One region of the Cyclobacterium xiamenense genome, then DNA from elsewhere that is predicted to be linked to it. Evidence: riboswitches for the same ligand, from Rfam matches in the RefSeq annotation. Region 1 holds a riboswitch; each other region holds the start of a gene.
What was found. A riboswitch is a leader RNA that binds a small molecule or an ion and turns the genes downstream of it on or off. The one in region 1 is predicted to bind S-adenosylmethionine.
Positions count from the first base shown of each region.

Region 2: linked by a shared signal. The riboswitch ahead of BMW71_RS22775 (trans-sulfuration enzyme family protein) and the one ahead of BMW71_RS20970 (homocysteine S-methyltransferase family protein) in region 1 are both predicted to bind S-adenosylmethionine.
Region 3: linked by a shared signal. The riboswitch ahead of BMW71_RS02500 (O-acetylhomoserine aminocarboxypropyltransferase/cysteine synthase family protein) and the one ahead of BMW71_RS20970 (homocysteine S-methyltransferase family protein) in region 1 are both predicted to bind S-adenosylmethionine.

Region 1 covers NZ_FNZH01000010.1:125,033-131,705, reverse strand. The annotation lists gene BMW71_RS20980 (PAS domain S-box protein) at 1-1,517, shown strand, start outside; gene BMW71_RS20975 (hypothetical protein) at 1,595-2,905, shown strand; SAM riboswitch class I at 3,002-3,103, shown strand; gene BMW71_RS20970 (homocysteine S-methyltransferase family protein) at 3,178-4,221, shown strand; gene metH (methionine synthase) at 4,226-6,673, shown strand, end outside.
Region 2 covers NZ_FNZH01000015.1:36,018-42,690, reverse strand. The annotation lists gene BMW71_RS22790 (DUF4407 domain-containing protein) at 1-728, opposite strand, end outside; gene BMW71_RS22785 (SGNH/GDSL hydrolase family protein) at 1,050-1,697, shown strand; gene BMW71_RS22780 (porin) at 2,173-3,378, shown strand; SAM riboswitch class I at 3,450-3,551, shown strand; gene BMW71_RS22775 (trans-sulfuration enzyme family protein) at 3,668-4,846, shown strand; gene BMW71_RS22770 (DUF1501 domain-containing protein) at 4,927-6,375, opposite strand; gene BMW71_RS22765 (DUF1553 domain-containing protein) at 6,385-6,673, opposite strand, start outside.
Region 3 covers NZ_FNZH01000001.1:701,017-707,689, reverse strand. The annotation lists gene BMW71_RS02525 (NTP transferase domain-containing protein) at 1-607, opposite strand, end outside; gene moaC (cyclic pyranopterin monophosphate synthase MoaC) at 591-1,076, opposite strand; gene BMW71_RS02515 (cysteine desulfurase family protein) at 1,089-2,255, opposite strand; gene BMW71_RS02510 (S8 family peptidase) at 2,289-3,947, opposite strand; gene BMW71_RS02505 (acyloxyacyl hydrolase) at 4,103-5,071, opposite strand; SAM riboswitch class I at 5,287-5,396, shown strand; gene BMW71_RS02500 (O-acetylhomoserine aminocarboxypropyltransferase/cysteine synthase family protein) at 5,576-6,673, shown strand, end outside.

The sequences.
Region 1 (6,673 bases):
AATACCGGAATTTGGTCGAGGAATCTACCGAAATTATTTTCTCCATCACCGCTCAAATGGAACTAAGCTACGTATCGCCAAATATCAAGCAGTTTTTAGGCTATGAAACCTACGAATTTACCAGCGGTGATTTTACCGACTACCTCCATCCGGAGGACGCAAAGGTCTTTTTGGACGGGGAGTCCAAGCCCATTACCTATTTCCAGGAAAATCCCGAATTCGAATTTCGCCTGCGGCACAAAAAGGGACATTACCGGGTGTTTAGTTCCAGTGGGAAAGTAATCAAAGACGAAAAAGGGGAGGTACGGTACTACACCGGTATCGCCAGAGACATCACCAAACTCAAAGAAACCCAAAAGGAGCTGTACAAAGCCAAGGAAAAAGCAGAGGCCGCGCTGAATGCAAAAAGCCAATTTTTGTCGGTGATGAGCCATGAAATCCGTACGCCGATGAATGCGGTAATCGGTCTTTCCCACCTCCTACTGGAAGACAACCCCAGGGAAGACCAATTGGAAAACCTGCGAACCTTGCAGTTTTCCGCGGAAAACCTTCTGGGATTGATCAACGATATTCTGGATTTTAACAAGATTGATTCGGGAAAATTGATTCTGGAAAAAGTACCCTTCGAACCAAAAAACCTGATCAATCGAATCATCCATTCCTATTCCTATCAAATCCGGGATAAATCCCTGGAAATTATCTACGAGCCGGATTTTGACCTGCCCGAACTCCTCATCGGCGATCCGGTGCGAATTGCGCAGATACTCAATAACCTGATCAGCAATGCCATCAAATTTACGGACAGGGGTTATATCAAAATCAGCCTGGACCGAATCAAGCAGCAGGATAATTGGGTAACCATCCGCTTTACGGTCAAAGATACGGGTATTGGCATTGCCAAAAACAAAGTCAAAACCATTTTTGATGCCTTTACGCAGGCGAGTACCGACACGACTCGAAAATACGGGGGTACTGGCCTGGGACTGGCTATTGTCAAAAAGCTTACCAAACTCTTCGGTACACAAATCCGCCTCGAATCCAAACTGGGAGAAGGCTCCACGTTCTGGTTTGACGTTGCATTTGAAATCCAGGACGCAGGTACACAATTGAAGGCAAAGGATGAAGTAGACTCCGACAGAAAGCTGGAGCATAAAAAAATTCTGGTAGCAGAAGACAACCAGGTCAATCAAATTCTATTAAAAAAGTACCTGTCCAAGTGGGGAGTGGGGGAAATTTGTTTTGCGGCCAACGGAAAAATTGCCTTGGATCATTTTTTCAAAACCGATTTCGACATGGTCCTGCTGGATTTGCAAATGCCGGAAATGGACGGCTTCGAGGTGGCAAAAATCATTCGTAAACTGGACTTGCTGTCTAAAAGAAATGTCCCGATTATAGCGCTGACAGCATCCTCATTACTGGAAGTAAAGGATCAGCTGGAGGCTTCGGGCATGGACGATTATATTTCCAAACCCTTCACCCCGGAAAACCTTTACGGGAAAATTATTAAATACCTCTAATCGCCCTTCGCCTTAATGGTTGGATGGTATGGTTTTTCATCCTGTAAAATCCTACCTTTGCATCTTTCATCCGTGCTATGAGAGGAATAATAGGTGCTTTGCTTTGCTACTTTTTCGTGTTTGGAAGTCTTCGCGCTCAGGGTAATCTGACGGAGCGTTCCACGCTGTATTTTCTGGTAGGCAGTTCGGGATCTACCATCCGGGACTTTAATGAGATGCTTGCAGAAAAAGGCATTACCCCACTCAGAGGGGGTTACCGAACCATCGGAATTGGCTACCAATACCGACTCACGGACTTTATCCTGGGTTTTGAGCTCCTGCAAAACAATGGATCCAATTCCTATTTTCGGGAGTACCGCACGGACCACCGCACCACCCGGTTTTACCTGAATGTGGGCTATTCACTGACACAAGAGGGAAGGTTTCAGTTGATTCACTACATGTCCCTGGGATCGGGTTACCTCAACTTTCAAATGCTCCGGGACGAACGCCGGGTGGATGACCTGAATGCCTTTCTGGAGCAACCCGCACAGGGCTTTCTGATACGGAAGCACGATATCCAACGGGGCAGTGGAAATTTAGGCGGGTTCCTCACAGAGATTGGCTTCCAGTTTGGGTACGATATTCCCTTGCCAGGCCTGGAGGAAAACATGGGATTAATGGGCAAGTTTGGGTATTCTTTTTCCCCGTTTGCAGGCGCCTGGAATCTCAACGGCATTACCTTTGACAACCTGCAAAGTGGGGCCTTCCTTCGCCTCGGAGCCGCGCTCTCCATGCCGGATCAAAATCTCTTTTTCCCCGATGCAGGGATCGGGGTGCATTTTTTTTACGGAAGAAATTTCCGGAGTCCGGATCGCTTAAATTCCTATTTCGTGGAAAACGGATGGAATCCCCTGGAACAGGCGCCGTATAATTTGGGTATTAAAATCATGGGTGAGAACAGAAGCCGCATGTACGGAGTGGACGTGTTTAATCTGGGTACTAGTGGAGAGGCAGGGCCCACCCATCGCCACACCCTGAATAGTGTGCGGGTTTATGGGAACTACGGGTACCAATTGTTTAAGCGGCGAAACCTGGAACTCGGCGCAACGCTGGGTTTGGGCTACGGCAACTTGCGCTACAGCCTGGAGCACACCGCCAAACCCGATTTCCCCCTTTTGTTTGAAGAACCGGATTTTGACGGCTACCTGCGAAGCAGTGGGCTCATGAGTAAATCAGAAGTGGCGGTTTCATACGCCCTTCCGGTATTTAACAACACCTTTCGCCTGGTGTATTCCGCCCATGTCGGATACGAAGTTCCCCTAAGCAGGTATCGTTTGGGGGAGCTAACCATGGCAAACTACATGTCGGGTCCCTACGTGCAACTGGGTTTCGGCCTGCGTCCCTAGCCGGACTACCGTTTATCCGCTCAGGTCTCTTATTTTGATTCAAAGTTTTTTGGAAAAAAGGGGTTTTTTTTCCTTAAATCCTGTTACTTTTGGCATTGCTTATCGAGAAAGACGGAGGGTAGGGCCCTATGATGTCTTAGCAACCTGATGTGACAAGGTGCTAATTCCCGTTCCGGACATGCCGGATAAAGATGAGCCGAAAAAGGTAGAGATTCCATTCTAGTTTTAGCCCGGTTCATGCTCGTATAAGTTTTTTATAAAATTACGACAACATGCCAAACAGAACCGAAGTATTGCTTCAGCAGCTGAAAAAAAGAATATTGATTTTGGATGGGGCCATGGGTACCATGATACAGCGGTATGCCCTGCAGGAAGACGATTTTAGAAACGAGGCTCTCTATGGAGTGAAGAAGTCCCTGAAGGGAAACAACGACCTGCTCTCACTCACCCGGCCGGAAATCATCAAAGAGATCCATCAAGCCTATTTTGATGCGGGTGCGGATATTGTCGAAACAAATACCTTTAGCAGCACATCCATTGCCCAGGAAGACTACGGCCTTGCCGACCTGGCTTACCAACTCAATGCGGAATCGGCCCGACTGGCGCGCGAGGTGGCCGATGCCTGTACCGCAAAAAATCCAAAAAAGCCCCGATTTGTAGCGGGTGCCATCGGTCCTACCAACCGTACGGCTTCCCTTTCGCCCGATGTAAACGACCCAGGCTACCGGGCAATTAATTTTGACCAACTGGTGGAAGCCTACAGCGAGCAGGTGGAAGGATTGCTGGATGGAGGCGTTGATATGCTGTTGATCGAAACCATCTTCGACACCCTAAATGCCAAAGCAGCCCTCTTCGCAATACAAGAGGTATACGAAAAAAGAGGGATTCCCCTGGATCCGCAGGATGGCGGAATTCCCATCATGGTATCCGGAACCATCACGGATGCCTCGGGCAGGACCCTTTCCGGCCAGACTACCGAAGCCTTTTTGATTTCACTCTCCCATGTGCCCCTGCTAAGTATCGGGCTAAATTGTGCGCTGGGAGCCAAAGAGTTGCGCCCTTACCTGAAGGTTTTGGCCGAAAATGCACCCTATTACGTAAGCGTCTATCCCAATGCCGGACTTCCCAACGAGTTTGGAAAATACGATCAAGGGCCCGGTGAAATGAACGATCAATTGACGGATTTTCTTAAGGAAGGCTGGATCAATATTCTGGGTGGCTGCTGCGGCACCACACCGGAACACATTGCCGCCATTTCCAATACTGCCTCTAAATTTTCGCCAAGACCACTGAAGGTAGCTACCCAAGAAAAATAACCCCATGAACGATTTTACGAAAATACCCACATTGAAACTTTCCGGTTTGGAACCCTTGGTTTTTGGCCCCACCATCAATTTTGTAAATATTGGGGAAAGGACCAATGTGACCGGTTCCAAGAAATTTGCCAGGCTGATTTTAAACGGGAAGTACGACGAAGCCCTGGAAGTTGCCCTGGATCAGGTACGGGGAGGAGCGCAGATTCTGGATGTATGCATGGACGAAGCCATGCTGGACGGGGAAGCGGCCATGGTGAAATTCCTGAACCTGATCGCCTCCGAACCCGAAATTAGCCGCATACCCGTGATGGTCGATAGCTCCAAGTGGAAGATCATTCTGGCCGGCCTCAAATGCATTCAGGGAAAAGGTATCGTCAATTCCATCAGTTTGAAAAATGGAGAGGAGGAGTTTATCCAACAGGCCCGGACCATCAAGAAGTTTGGTGCAGCTGTGGTCGTGATGGCATTTGATGAAAAAGGCCAGGCCGATAGCTACGAACGAAGGATTCAGATTTGCGAGCGTAGCTACAACCTACTTACCCAAACCGTTAAATTCAACCCCCAGGACATCATTTTTGATCCGAATATATTTCCGGTGGCAACCGGAATGGACGAACACAAAAACAACGCCATTGATTTTTTCCGGGCCACCCGATGGATCAAAGACCATCTTCCGGGAGCAAAAGTCAGTGGAGGAGTGAGTAACGTTTCCTTTTCCTTCCGGGGAAACAACCCCGTACGGGAGGCCATGCATGCGGTATTTCTGTACCATGCCATTAAAAACGGAATGGACATGGGCATCGTGAATCCCTCCCTGCTGGAAATATACGACGACATTCCAAAAGACCTGCTGCAACACGTGGAAGACGTGATTTGGAATCGCCGGGAAGATGCTACCGAACGGTTGCTTGACTTTGCGGAGACGGTGAAATCCCAGGGAAAAAAAAGTAAGACAGACGAGGCATGGAGAAGTCAGCCTGTGCAAAAACGCATCCAACATGCCTTGGTAAAAGGGATATTGGATCACATTGTGGAAGATACCGAAGAAGCCCGTCTGGACCTACAGGATCCGCTCAAGGTAATCGAAGGTCCGCTGATGGACGGGATGAATGTGGTAGGAGACCTTTTCGGGGAAGGAAAGATGTTTTTGCCCCAGGTGGTAAAAAGTGCCCGGGTGATGAAAAAGGCAGTGGCCTACCTGGAGCCGTTCATGCCCCTGCCGGAAGAAGCCAAAGAGGGCGAGCCGGAAACCGATAACATTAACCGGATTCTGCTCGCCACGGTAAAAGGAGACGTGCACGATATCGGCAAAAATATCGTGGGAGTCGTGCTGGCATGCAACAGCTACAAGATCATTGACCTGGGCGTGATGGTGGAAACCGAAAAAATTATCGACGAGGCAGTCGCTCAAAAAGTGGATATCATTGGACTAAGTGGGCTGATTACCCCTTCTCTGGACGAGATGGTAAACGTCGCAGCCGAGATGGAACGGCGGGGGCTTACCATTCCCTTGCTGATAGGAGGGGCGACTACCTCGCGCATCCATACAGCCGTGAAAATAGATCCGGTGTATAGCGGCACTGTGGTGCACGTGGCCGATGCCTCCAAATCCGTTCCTGTGGCGGGAGAAGCCATCAACAAAGATACGCGGGAGAAATACCGGAAGGAAATGAAAGCGCTGTACAACCGCCTGCGTGACGAACACGAGGCCAAACAACAGGTCAAACAGCTCGTTACATACAAGGAAGCAAAAACCAATCCCGTTCCACTGGACTGGTCCCACTACCAGCCCTTCGTGCCAAAAAAAACCGGTTTGCATGTGCTGGATAGGTTGAACCTGGGCACCATTCGCGGGTACATCGACTGGACTCCGTTTTTTAGCACCTGGATGCTGGCCGGTAAGTTTCCAAAAATCCTCAAAGATCCTGTAGTAGGCAAAGAGGCACTCAAACTCTACAACGATGCCAACAACATGCTAGACCGCATTGTCAACGAGGGTTGGCTCAAAGCAAAGGCCGTTTTGGGGCTTTTTCCCGTGCACCGCTCGGGAGATGATTTGATCATCGACCCCGAGTTCACTCCTGGAAAACAGTACGTGTTTCACTTCCTCCGGCAGCAGGGAAGGAAAGGAAAAGGGGTACCTAACCGGAGTTTGGTGGATTACATTCATCCGAAGCAACAGGATTATTTTGGGGGATTTGCGGTGACTGCTGGCCTGGGGATCGAGGAGAGATTAAAAGTCTTTCAGGAAAATGGAGACGATTACAACGACATTATGCTGAAAGCCATGGCAGACCGGCTTGCCGAAGCGGCTGCAGAATACCTGCACGAACGGGTACGAAAAGAATTCTGGGGCTACGACCCGGAAGAATCCCTGGACAACGAGGGCCTGATTCGCGAATCCTATCAAGGCATCCGTCCGGCACCGGGATATCCTGCCTGCCCCGAGCAC
Region 2 (6,673 bases), on a different contig from region 1:
TGAAATTCCTGCTCTTTTAATACATTAATTCTCCTGATTTCCTCCTCTAAATCCTGAATCCTGCCCTCATTCAGCTTTTGGGTATATTGGTAATCCTGCTCTGCCTGATCCAGTTGTTTTTCCTTCTTCTCAGCATTGATACCTATGCCCGCAAGCCCGGTGGTCCCTTCTGTTTTTACGCCAAATCTCTCCTGATCATACTCCACCTGCTTCTGGTTACGAAAATCCTCCTTAGCGGCAATCCCTGCCCTGAGGCTTTCAATTTTGCTTTCCAGTTCATTGATTTCCGGATACCCTGCTGCTATTTTTTTCCTGCTATTTTCGATTGTAGCCAGACGCTGTTCATCCAGTTCTCTGTTGATTTCCTTTTCAAAAATCCGTAGCTCCAATGGTTTGGCAATAACCAGGGCGATCAATAAGGCCAACACCAATCGGGGAAGGGCTTGTTTGAATTCCGGAAGAAATTGATCCTGCTTCTTTAAGGTAGAAACAATATACCGGTCTAAATTGAAAATCATCAAAGCCCAGATCAAAGCAATACCCAAAATCACCCAGAAGGAGGAAAAAACGGTAGACAAGGCATAACTTACAGACAGGCCCGCAAAAATAGCCGTAAACAGGACCGTTGCCCCAATCCCGAGAAACCTGTTTCTACTTGCCGGACACCTCCGCACCAATGGTTGGTAGGCACCGGAACAAACTATCAGGAATTTCTCTACAGTATGCATCAATCGTTTATTCTTTTGGACATTGCCAGTCAAATTGTATACCATAAACGTCCCGATACAAGGCTGGGAAAAATAAAAATGATGCTTTAAATCATATAAAGCATAATAGACTCATTAACAAATATATACCTGTTTCTAACCGAGCCGGAGAAGGAAAAATTCTAACCGGTATATTTTCAAATACGGCTCAGCTTCGCACCTGGATGCACCAAAATTCAAAACTGTACGCTTTTTATGTCCGTTTTTGTGACAGTCATTTTTTTGGCAGGTTTTAATTCTTCGAATTATTATGGTAGTTTAGGCCCGTTAACGATATACCCCATGAAAAATCTACTATTCCTTTCCCTGCTTTTTTTAATCCTTTCACCGGATTCACTCGCTCAAGACCCGGGTCGATTTTCCGATCAGGTTAGCCAGATATCAAAAGATTATCCGGTTTCCGATTACCAATCTTCGGTGGTATTCACGGGAAGTTCTACCATCCGCATGTGGAAAAGTTTGCAGGAGGATTTTCCGAGAGAAAAGATAGTCAACAGTGGATTCGGAGGCTCGCAGGCAAGTGATTTACTGCATTATCTGGATGAATTGGTGGTGGATTATGCGCCCAAAAAGGTATTTATATACGAAGGAGATAATGACCTGGCTGCCGGGAAAACGATCGAAGAAATCGTAGAAACCTATAACCTGATCGTCAGCCAAATACACTTGGCGTATCCGCAAACCGAAATCATTTTGATCAGTCCCAAGCCCAGCCTGGCCAGATGGGAATTGGCCGATCAGTACCGGGAACTCAATGCCAGGCTGAAAAAATACGCCAGAGGAAAGAAGAAGGTGTCCTATGCTGATCTATGGAATCCCATGCTTACTTCCAATAATACACCCATGGAGGATATTTTTCTGGAGGACAACCTCCACATGAACGCCAAAGGGTATGCCATCTGGGCAAAGCAGATCAAGAAATTTTTGTAGAAAACGTGTTGCGGCACCTTCCCCGTGGATTCGAGTACGAACAGGGCCAAAAATTCTATCATTTCGTATAAGAACCCACCGGTCGTCAGACAGAAAATCGGGACCAATTACTGCTAGCCGGGAAACCTCCGGACGCTCCATGGAAAAAAAACCGCCGGTCAACGGCACATGCTTTTATTGTTGGAAAAGACCGGGTTTCCAACCGCAGCTACCCGCTACCCTATACCATTTTTCCTATCCCCTTTTGCAAACCATTCGGAAAGCTATTTTCGTACCCAGTGTTTTCTTATCAAATGCCACGCGAAGGTTTTTTTACTCAGTAGTCTATTTCTATATTTGCAGGTAACGTAACATTAAATTAACATTAAGTTAATTTATTGGTAATATTAGCTATTAATTACAGGTAGTGTTACCTGCTCTGGTCTCCGGTGCGCGGTTATTCCACAAGCGCCTGTGTACGTAATCAATTGCATGTATGCTATTAAAAAAGACTTTGCTATTTTTTTTGCTAGGATGGGCGATGGGTGAAAGCATGGGATTTCAGGACCCAGTCAAACCACCGCCAGCCGTCAGTACCCGCTATGGTTCTAAGGGTTTCCAGTTTAGTACGGATGACGGCCTGTACCGCTTGCAATTGGCAGGTAGGTTGCAGTTCCGGTTTGCGACGCCGGCCGATCAGGATCCGATTACCTACGATGATTTCTTTGAACAAGATCAAAACCTGTTCAAAATCAACCGGGCCCGATTGAAAGTGGGGGGACATGCCCACAAACCCTGGTTAACCTATTATTTTGAATACGAACTTTCCGCATCCCGGATCCTGGATTTCCGGGTGATGGTAGCGAAATGGCCCTGGCTCAGTTTCAAGATTGGCCAGTGGAAGTCCGAGTACTCCAGGGAGCGGGTGATATCGAGCGGCAGGCAACAGCTGATGGAGCGGTCCATCATAAATCGGCCCTTTACGTTGGACCGCCAACAAGGGGCTTCCGTTTACGGCAGGTGGGACGGTGGAGGCCTCGCTGACTTCAACTACCATTTTCTGGTGCTGACGGGTACGGGCATTGGGGCCCGCACAAATGACGATAACCACTTGATGTATTCCGGAAGGCTACAATGGAATGTATTGGGGGAGGGCGTAGACATGTCCGGATCTGCCTTGAACTACCACCAAAAGCCCACTGCATCCATCGCGTGGGCAGGTACGACCAACACCAGTCCATACACGCGGTATTCTTCCCAGGGAGGCGGACAATTGACCGGTTTTGAAAACGGAACAGCCGGGCAATACGCCATGGACCAATACCTGGTAGAGACCACGCTAATGTACCGGGCGTTTAGCTGGCACAGCGAATATCACCGGAAAAACATCTTCGATACCAATAACGACCGGCTATCCCGTCTTCAAGGCTGGTTTGTGCAGGCTGGAATCCTGCTAAATGCGGCTGCTTCGGAGAATTCGGCTCCCAAATTGGAACTGGCAGGCAGGTACGCCCTGTTCCGTCCTGAGATGCGGCTACAGGAAAACAACGAGGAAGAGTATTCCCTGGCTTTCAATTGCTTTTTTAACGATCACCTAAACAAACTAACCGTGGATCTGACCCATTTTGATTTTGAAGAGAAATCTGTCAATCGTGAAGCTTCCGGCTGGCGCTTCCGCGTTCAATATGATTTTTCATTTTAAGCTGTCAAATCCGGCAGTGGATTTGGATATGCCACATCCCCTCTGTTTATTTGCAACTGATTCAGGAAACTGATTTATAAAGAAGGGGGGAGAGAACAGGCTCTGTGATCCTCTGGCAACCTTCCAACGCATGGAAAGGTGCCAAAACCTGACCCGATAGGGACCGATAAATTAGATAACATGATAACAGAAACATCTCCACTCCCTTTTCCAATCGCATTCGTTACGGCAGCTATTTTTTGCCCGATTGGTGTTAACCTTTCCTACCACTTATTGAAATCACGTATTCATGGCTTATAAAAATTTTGAAACCCAAGCGGTGCGCATAGCCGCTTCCAGCTCAGACCAACGGGAGCACTCTGCCCCCATCTACCTGAGTTCCAGTTTTGTGTTTGATTCCGCAGAACAAGCGAGGCAACTTTTTGCCGATGAACTACCGGGAAATATCTACTCGCGCTACGCAAACCCAAATACCAGCGATCTGATTGAAAAAGTCTGTGCAGCGGAAGGTACCGAATCCGGGGTCACCACCGCCTCCGGCATGGCCGCAATGTTTGGTAGCATGGCCTCCCTCCTACATCAGGGCGATCACATACTTGCCTCCCGCTCCCTGTTTGGCAGCACGCACCAGTTATTGACCCGGATTTTTCCCCGATGGGGAATCACTCATTCTTATGGAGATATTTCAGACATCGTTAACTGGGAAAAGCTTCTACAACCGAATACAAAAATGATTTTTATTGAGACTCCGTCTAATCCGGGACTGGAAATCATCGATTTGGAATACATTGCCAATTTTGCCAATGCGCACAACCTTATTTTAGTTGTAGACAATTGTTTTGCTACTCCCTATTTGCAGCAACCCGCCCGCTGGGGAGCACACATTGTGACACACAGTGCTACCAAATTCATTGACGGGCAAGGAAGGGTATTGGGTGGCCTTATACTGGGGAAAAAAGACCTGATCGATGAGGTGCAGTTTTTTATGCGGCACACCGGGCCTTCGCTTTCTCCATTCAACGCCTGGGTATTGGCAAAAAGCATGGAAACGCTAGCGGTACGTATGGACCGGCATTGCGAAAATGCATTTGCTGTCGCCAGCTATTTTGAAGGGAATACAGAAGTGGAACGAGTCCGATACCCCTTTTTACCCTCCCATCCGCAATACCAGCTCGCAAAAAAGCAAATGCGGCACGGCGGAGGCATCATCACCCTGACATTAACAGGAGGGTTGACCAGGGCAAAAAAGTTTATCGATGAACTGAAAATGATCAGTGTTACTGCCAATTTGGGAGATAGCAGAAGCATTATTACCCACCCGGCATCTACCACCCACAGTAAATTGACAGAGGAAGAGCGAGAACGGGTAGGCATACTCAATGGTTTGGTCCGGTTATCCGTAGGACTAGAGCACGTAGACGATATCATTCAGGACATCGAACAGGCGCTCGGAAAATCAAAAAACTGATGGTTGATAGCCACTACTTGTACCCCCCCACCCAGACAAGGGCTAATTGCAGCAAATCGGTTTAGGAGAGAATACCTTTCTTAGGAAAGAATTCCTTTCACTAATTTTCCGTGTACATCCGTCAGGCGGTACCGCCTTCCCTGGTGTTTAAACGTGAGTTTTTCGTGATCTACACCCAACAAGTGTAGCAGCGTGGCTTGGAAGTCGTGCACGTGCACCGGATCCCGGACCACATTGTATCCCAATTCATCGGTCTCTCCGTAGGAAATACCCTTCTTTACACCTGCCCCAGCCATCCACATCGTAAAACAGTTGGGATGGTGGTCTCTACCGTAATTTTCCGGAGTCAATCTTCCCTGAGAATAACTGGTACGCCCAAACTCTCCTCCCCATATCACCAGGGTATCTTCCAGCATGCCCCGCTGTTTCAAATCCCGGATCAGGGCGGCCGTCGGTCGGTCCATGCTTTGGGACATGGTCTGAATGTCCTTGGGAAGGTTTCCGTGCTGATCCCAGCCCTTGTGATACAGCTGAATAAATTTCACATCTTTTTCGGCCAATTTCCGCGCCAGCAGGCAATTGGCAGCATAAGTACCCGGCTGCAATACTTCCGGACCGTACATGTCGGTAATGTGCTGCGGTTCGTCGGCAATGTTCATCGTTTCAGGCACAGATGTTTGCATGCGGTAAGCCATTTCGTATTGGGCGATCTTGGCATTTATTTCCTGATCCTGCGACTGGGCATATTCCAGATCATACAGTTTTTTCAGGTGGTCCAGGTAGTTTCTCCTGTCCCTGCCGGAAATACCGGGGGGGTCATTTAGGTACAGCACCGGATCCTTGCCTGATCGAAACTGCACGCCCTGGTGCAAACTGGGCAGAAACCCATTCCCCCACAAACGGCTGTAGACCGGTTGTGCCCCCTGTTTACCCTGGGAAAGCAACACGCAAAAAGCAGGAAGATTCTCGTTTTCAGAACCCAGCCCATAACTCACCCAGGAACCGATAGAAGGTCTGCCCGGCTGTTGGGAACCGGTTTGAAAAAAGGTGATCGCCGGATCGTGATTGATCGCCTCGGTGTACATGGACTTGATCATGCAAATCTCATCCGTGATTCCGGCAATATGTGGCAAAAGCTCACTTACCCAGGCTCCTGACTCCCCGTATTGCTTGAAATCATACACGGAACCGACCATGGGGATGGATTTCTGCCCGGATGTCATCCCTGTCAACCGTTGCCCCTGACGCACACTGTCCGGCAGCTGCTCTCCATTTCGTTTGATCAGTTCGGGTTTGTAATCAAATAACTCCAACTGGGACGGTCCTCCGCTTTGGAACAAATAGATGACACGCTTGACCTTGGGTGAAAAATGCGTACCGATCGGATTCACTCCCGCTGCAAGGGAACTGGCGTTCAATTGAGTAGGAGCAATCAGGGAGGAAAGGGCCAAGCCACCCAATCCCAGACCGGTTTTGCTCAAAAACTCCCTCCTGGAATACCTATTTGTATGTTGGCATAAATCGGCCATAGCTAGGGGTTACTTTTTGGTATAGAATTCGTAATGGTTAAACAAAAGACTCGCAACCATGGTCATGGCCGCTGTTTTTTCGGCAGGGATGCGGGCGTTTGCCGGATATTCGCCTACCGCCAACAGCTCCCTTGCGGCCGCAGGATCTGTTTCAAAACGCTTCAATTCCGAGGTATACATGCTTTTAAGCACTTCCACTTCTTCACTTTTCGGATCTCTGCCCAGGGAATTGCGTACGCCCGCTACCAACTGCTGTTCCAGGTCACCCGCCTGAAGCATCTTTTCCGCCATCACGCGT
Region 3 (6,673 bases), on a different contig from region 1:
GTCCGTTTACTTTTGGCACCCGGGCCTGTACGAATTCCATGACGAATCGGGTGATTTTATCGAGTTCATCGAATTTTAACACCGGGATGGATTGCCAGGCTTCCAGGTGTTCTTTTACTACCGGCGGTATTTCGGAAGCGCCGTCTTTAAATAGAATCAGGCTCACATCGGTCAACTTGTGCAGCTTCTTCTCCATGGGCTTTGCCGGATCAATCACCAATACCTGATGCAAGGCATTGAAATGGTTGGCATTGATCAGCACCAGGTCTTGCCGGTTAAACCACTCCCGTTGCTCAAACACGCTGGTTTCCCCGAGTCGCATGTCCAGCCGTTGGTAAACGATTTTATCCCGGTATTCCATGACACCGGGAGATTGCATCAAACTGTCAGCACTTCCCTTGCCCTCCATCAACTGATCACCTTCTTTGTGATCGGCATCTACGTATACACTGCCAATTCCGGGGCTACTATTTCGAATCAGCGCAGCAGCCAGTTTCTGAATGTGGCCGCAAGAGGTCCCCAAAATGCCCAATTCTACCCTCCCGTAATCCCCGTATCGTGGACGGGTCAATGCGGCATGCTTTTGGTGTTTATCGTTTGAAGTCACGCTTTCCTCCTTTTTTTTCATCCAACTGTAAGTCCTGAATACGTATATCGTGGGACATCCCTTTGCACATATCGTAAATGGTCAACGCCGCTACCGACGCACCCGTGAGTGCTTCCATTTCCACGCCTGTTTTTCCGGTTACTTTCGTCGTGCAGCGCACGACGACGGAGCTATCGTCTTGTGGCTCAACGGTGATTTTGCAATCGTCCATTCCCAGGGGATGGCAAAGTGGAATTAACTCTGCCGTCCGTTTTGCACCCATGGTGCCGGCAATAATGGCCGTTTGAAAAACCGGGCCTTTCTTGCTCATCAGATCGCTTCCTGCAGTCAACCGCTGCATGATCTCTTTCCCCAGGATCACCCGGCAGGATGCGCTGGCAACCCGTAGGCTGACTACTTTTTCACCCACGTCTACCATTGCCGGCAGTCCGGTCTTTTTGTCTACATGTGAAAAATCGGTATCACTCATAAGGGAACTAGTTCAGTGTTCGGCTGGGGATCGTTCGTTTAGCTGGTTATGGGCTTCGCGAATGTAACAAATCGCTTGCTTGACATCGGTCAAGGTACTGCCCCTACCCAGTGAAAGCCGTAAGGTAGCAATAGCGGTCTGGGAATCCAAACCCATGGCTAGCAGTACATGGGACGGCTTGTCGGAAATACTGCTGCAAGCGGAACCGGAACTCACCGCCAGTTTTTTGTTGATTCGAAGCAGGAATTGCTTACCCGGAATTCCGCGAAAAGAAATGTTGCTGACATGGGGCAACCTGGAATCGACGGATCCGTTACGTTGGGCGCCGTCGATTTTCAGTAACGCGTGTTCCAGGGAATCCCGAAGTTGCATTAACCGCATCAACTCTGCATCCATTCCTTGCTGCGCTATTTCGGAAGCCTTGCCAAGGCCCACGATGCCGGGCACGTTTAGCGTACCACTTCGCCGACCAATTTCCTGCCCTCCTCCGGTAATCTGAGGTTCCAGACCGACACCTCCCTTGTTTTTTCGCAAGTACAATGCCCCTACCCCTTTGGGTCCGTACATTTTGTGGGAAGAAAGTGCTAGCATGTCTACGCCCAAATCACGCACATCAACCGGCACCTTGCCCACTGCCTGCACCGCATCTGTGAAGAATACGATCCCCCGTTCGCGGGCGACTGTGGCCATTTTGCGGATGGGATGCAGGTAGCCCGTCTCGTTATTGGCCAGCATGCCCGCGATCAAAACGGTATCTGAGGTGATGCTTCTTTCCAGCAAATCCAACGACACCGAACCATCCGGTTGGCTGGGAAGAATCGTTAGTGAACAACCCTGACTTTCCAGAGTTTTTAGGGTGTCCAATACCGCCTTGTGTTCCGTAGCAAAGGTAATCAGGTGATTTCCCTTGGACCTCAACCGGGCCACTGCTCCCCTCAAGGCCAGATTAATGGCTTCTGTGGCGCCACTGGTAAAAACGATTTCCCCGGCAGAAGCTCCGATCAATGAAGCTACTTGTTCCCGCGCATTTTCCACAGCCTCCTCCGCTACCCATCCGTAGGGATGTTGGCCGCTGGAGGGATTACCAAAGTGTTCGGTAAAATAGGGCACCATTTCCTCCAGTACTGCGGGATGGCAGGGCGTGGTTGCATTGTAGTCCATGTAAATGGGGTAGTTCATACCATGTGCAGTTTTCCAAGTAATGCGGTACTTTTAGTCGTATTTGCTTCGCTGTGCCGCCAGTTGCAGGGCCTGGTAAGCGTTTACTACGCCTCCAGTAGCACTAAGCGTGTCAAATCCAATCAGCTCCTCTTGTCCCGGGAGCTGCACCTGCTCCGTTGTTGGCTTGTAGACGGATTGGATCAGGATTTCCCGAAGATCTTTGGGGTTCAAGTCCGGGTAGTACGCCCAAACCATGGCAGCAACACCGGCAACCGTCGGCGCCGCCATACTGGTACCGCTGTTGGTTTCGTATTCCGAGCCGGGAACAGTAGAGTAAATATCCACTCCCGGGGCAAATAGATCCACTCCCTCGTTACTAAAATTAGAGAAATCGGCGGCCAAATTATCCGAATCAATCGCAGCGGACGCACCTACTTCCAGCCAGGCATCAGAGGAACCCCTTCGTCCATACCAACGGTTGGGGAAGTTGTTGTCGGGATTGATTTCTTTGGAACTATTCCCGGCCGCATGGATCAAGAGAACGCCCTTTCTTCGGGCGTATTTTACGGCCTTGTCCACGTATTTTTTTCCCGGGGAATAGGATTTTCCAAAACTCAAATTGATAATATGAGCGCCGTTGTCCACGGCATACCGAATGGCGTTTGCAATGTCTTTATCCCGTTCGTCACCATTGGGAACTGCACGGACCGGCATGATCAGCACGTGCTCTGCAATGCCGTCTATTCCCAGATCGTTGCCACGTTTGGCCGCTATAATTCCGGCTACATGGGTGCCATGCGTAGCATCCGGACCGGTAGGGTCGTTGTTACCGTAATATTTCTCTTTGTAATCCTCCGGGTCGTCTCCGACAATATCGCGGGGATCAAAATCGGTATTGTAGGCATAATTGGCCTGCACTTCAAAATGCTCTACGGCTCCGTCCAGCACTTCTAAAATCTCATTGACACTAGGATCCGGCATATTAATCATCGAAAATAACTGCGAAAGCATTTCCAAGGCATTGCTGATTTCCTCCTTTTCGGACTCCATTTCGCTTAGATCTTTGAGCGTGAAGTCGTCCAACCCGAATTCCTCCTTCACCAGCCTCGCCATGTTTGTGAAGCCATTTAGCATATTGCCGTACATATTATAATTCATCTCGGCTTCTTTTTTGCTTTCTTCAAAATTTTCGTTGACCCGCTGCCAGTAGGCAAATTCCTCGCGGTCTCTTTTTTTCACATCCTCCACTGCCATCTCGCCGAATTTGGCTTTCAATCGGTTGTATTCCCTGGTCAACTCGTGTGAATCCTCTTCCACATGGCTGCCATCGGCACCCCCAATAAAATTCCATCCATGGACATCATCGATGTATCCGTTTCCATCGTCATCAATGCCATTTCCCGGAATTTCCCCGGGATTTTCCCAAATCTTATCCTTCAGATCCTCGTGTACAATATCCACTCCCGAATCGATAACCGCCACTACCACGGTACGTTTTGCACGCTTTCCGGCTAAAAACTTTTCGTGGGCTTTTTCAGCTCCCGTCCCTAGAAACCCGTCCTCGATCGGATCCAATAAAAACCAATTTGTCGGCGCCTCAAGGCTATCCTTTTCGCTAGGAAAAGTCGTTTCACCGAAGCTAATAAGCTGGAAGCCAAGACAGATTCCTGTCAGTAGCATCCAAAAAGAAATCATCGAATGTATTTTCATGAAAGTAACCGTGTATTAAAACGAATAAATAAAATTAATGGGATTTTTTATCAAATCCCTTACACCTAACGAAGGAAAGGTAGTAAAGATCCAATTTGCATCAAATTTCAAAAACGTTTACGGCAAGAATACCTTTTGTTTGGTAGCTTTTGTAGCTAAAACAGCCAACCCAAACGCAAGCCGATGTTTTCCGCCACATGGCCGTGGGCCTTCAGATCTACCCCAAAAACAAATCCCGTTGGAAACCAGTAGCTCAATGCATAACGTTGAAAGAAGCGGTGATTTTGGCCGATGAACGCTGGGTCGGTCAAGTACAGGCCCATCCGCTGGCTGAAATCTACCCGTCCGAAAACCCAATGGTGCGAAAGAAAGGCAGCCGGAACAAAACCCTGGGTTTCTGCACGGGAAGAAAGCGACTGATCCCAGGAAAGTTCGGTCCCCAGCCCCAGCTGATTGATACGCGTTAGGGTATGGATTAGATCCATAGAAATTCCGAGTGCGGGTACCCTACCAGTGTCGGCGGGATTGTCCCTAAAGGTGCCAAAGCTTTCCAAAAGAAAAGAAAGGCGGTGTCTTAGCACGGGTTTTTTATGCGCAGGGAAGACAGGTTGTTCTAACCAATACCCGACCCCTAAACCAAAGCCCGGAAAATTCATGCCTCGATTGGGCTGTCTTTGCCCTCCATTGGAAATATGGTTGTAGTGTCCGGATAGGAAAACCTCCCAGTTTTCGGACACCTGATAGGATACTTTCGGAGCTACTGCAAGCAAAAAGCTAAGCGGACTACTAAAAAAGGTGTTTTTCGGATTGCTATTTACATCGTAAACCTTCGTCAGGTAGGTCATGCCCAGGGTAGCTTTTAGGCGTAACTGCCAGTCGGCACGGCGCCAGAGTACCGGTTCAAAAAAACCAGAAAAGAAAAACGCATCTCCCAATACAGTCGGATTATTGAAATTTGTATAGCCCAACTCCCCTCCCCAGAGGTAAAAACAATTGCAATTCTCCCAGGTGGATTTCTCCAGGGATAGTTTTTCGTAGGACAAGCGGATTCCCTGCGGATGGCTTTGGGATATAGGAACCAACTCTTCCGAGTGCGGGAGAATCCAACTTGTTTGTCCTTCCATGGCGAATCTCGTGAGCCTTTGCCCCCGGGCGTCCGGAAAAACAACGAATCCGACCAGTAGAAATAGACCAATTGCTCGTGTGTGCCTCATCCGATTATCTCACTGATTTTCTGCGATATTGTTTCAAAAAAAGAAAAAAATTCACCAAATAAATTGGAAAATACTCCTTTCTGGGCTTATTTTGCTCCATCCTTTAACTTTTTAAAAGTGAAAAGGATTTATAGAGAAGAGGTAAGAGACAGGCTCGTAGACCCTCTGGCAACCTGGAAAATCCAAGGTGCCAATTCCTGCCAGGTGTGAATGGTTCCATCTGGGAATATAAATTCTACAAAATGAGGCCATTTCCGGTAAACATAAAGGATAAAATTTCCACCAAACGTATCAAAAAACTCCTCCACGCGTGCTATCAGGGCACGGAGCGGGTTTGCATGCGTTTCTAAGTGCCAATTCATGCGTATTCATCCTATCATTTTCATAAAAACATAGACCTAAAACACAACAATCATGTCAAAAACGTACCGATTCGAAACATTACAAATTCACGCAGGACAGGAAGCTGACCCAACCACCAACTCACGGGCGGTTCCCATTTATCAAACCACTTCCTACGTGTTTAATTCGGCCGAGCACGGAGCCAATTTATTTGCCCTGAAAGAATTTGGCAACATCTACACCCGGATCATGAATCCGACCACGGATGTTTTTGAAAAAAGAGTGGCTGCATTGGAAGGTGGAGTGGCAGCGGTCGCGACGGCTTCCGGACAGGCAGCCCAGTTTTTGGCCCTCAACAACTTCCTGACGGTTGGGGATAATTTTGTCACGTCTCCCTTCCTGTATGGCGGAACGTACAACCAGTTTAAGGTTTCCTTCAAACGAATTGGCATTGAGGCCCGATTTGCTGCATCCGATAAGGCAGCCGATCTGGAAGCAAAAATCAACGACAAGACAAAGGCGATTTACGTAGAAACCATCGGCAATCCGGAATTCAATGTGCCTGATTTTGAAGCCGTGGCCTCACTTGCGAAAAAATACGATATCCCATTGGTGGTAGACAATACCTTCGGTGCGGGCGGCTATCTTTGCCAGCCCATCAAACACGGGGCGACTATTGTGACCTCTTCCGCCACAAAATGGATAGGCGGGCACGGTACCTCAATTGGGGGAATCATCGTCGACGGTGGCAATTACAACTGGGGAAATGGTAAATTTCCTCAATTCTCCGAACCTTCGGAAGGCTATCACGGGCTTAATTTCTGGGAAACCTTTGGCGATAATAATCCGCTGGGCCTACCCAACGTGGCCTTTGCTATCCGTGCACGGGTGGAAGGCCTTCGGGATTTCGGTCCGGCCCTAAGTCCGTTTAATTCCTTTTTGTTGTTGCAAGGCTTGGAAACGCTTTCTCTACGGGTGCAGCGAACCGTCGACAATGCACTGGCCCTGGCAGAATGGCTGGAGCAACATCCAAAAGTGAAAAAGGTAAATTATCCCGGATTGGCTTCCAGCGCCTATCACGAGCAGGCAAAAAAATACCTCCCCAATGGCTATGGCGGGGTGTTGAGTTTCGAGCTGAAAGGTGAAAAAGAAGGAGCATCGGAGTTTATC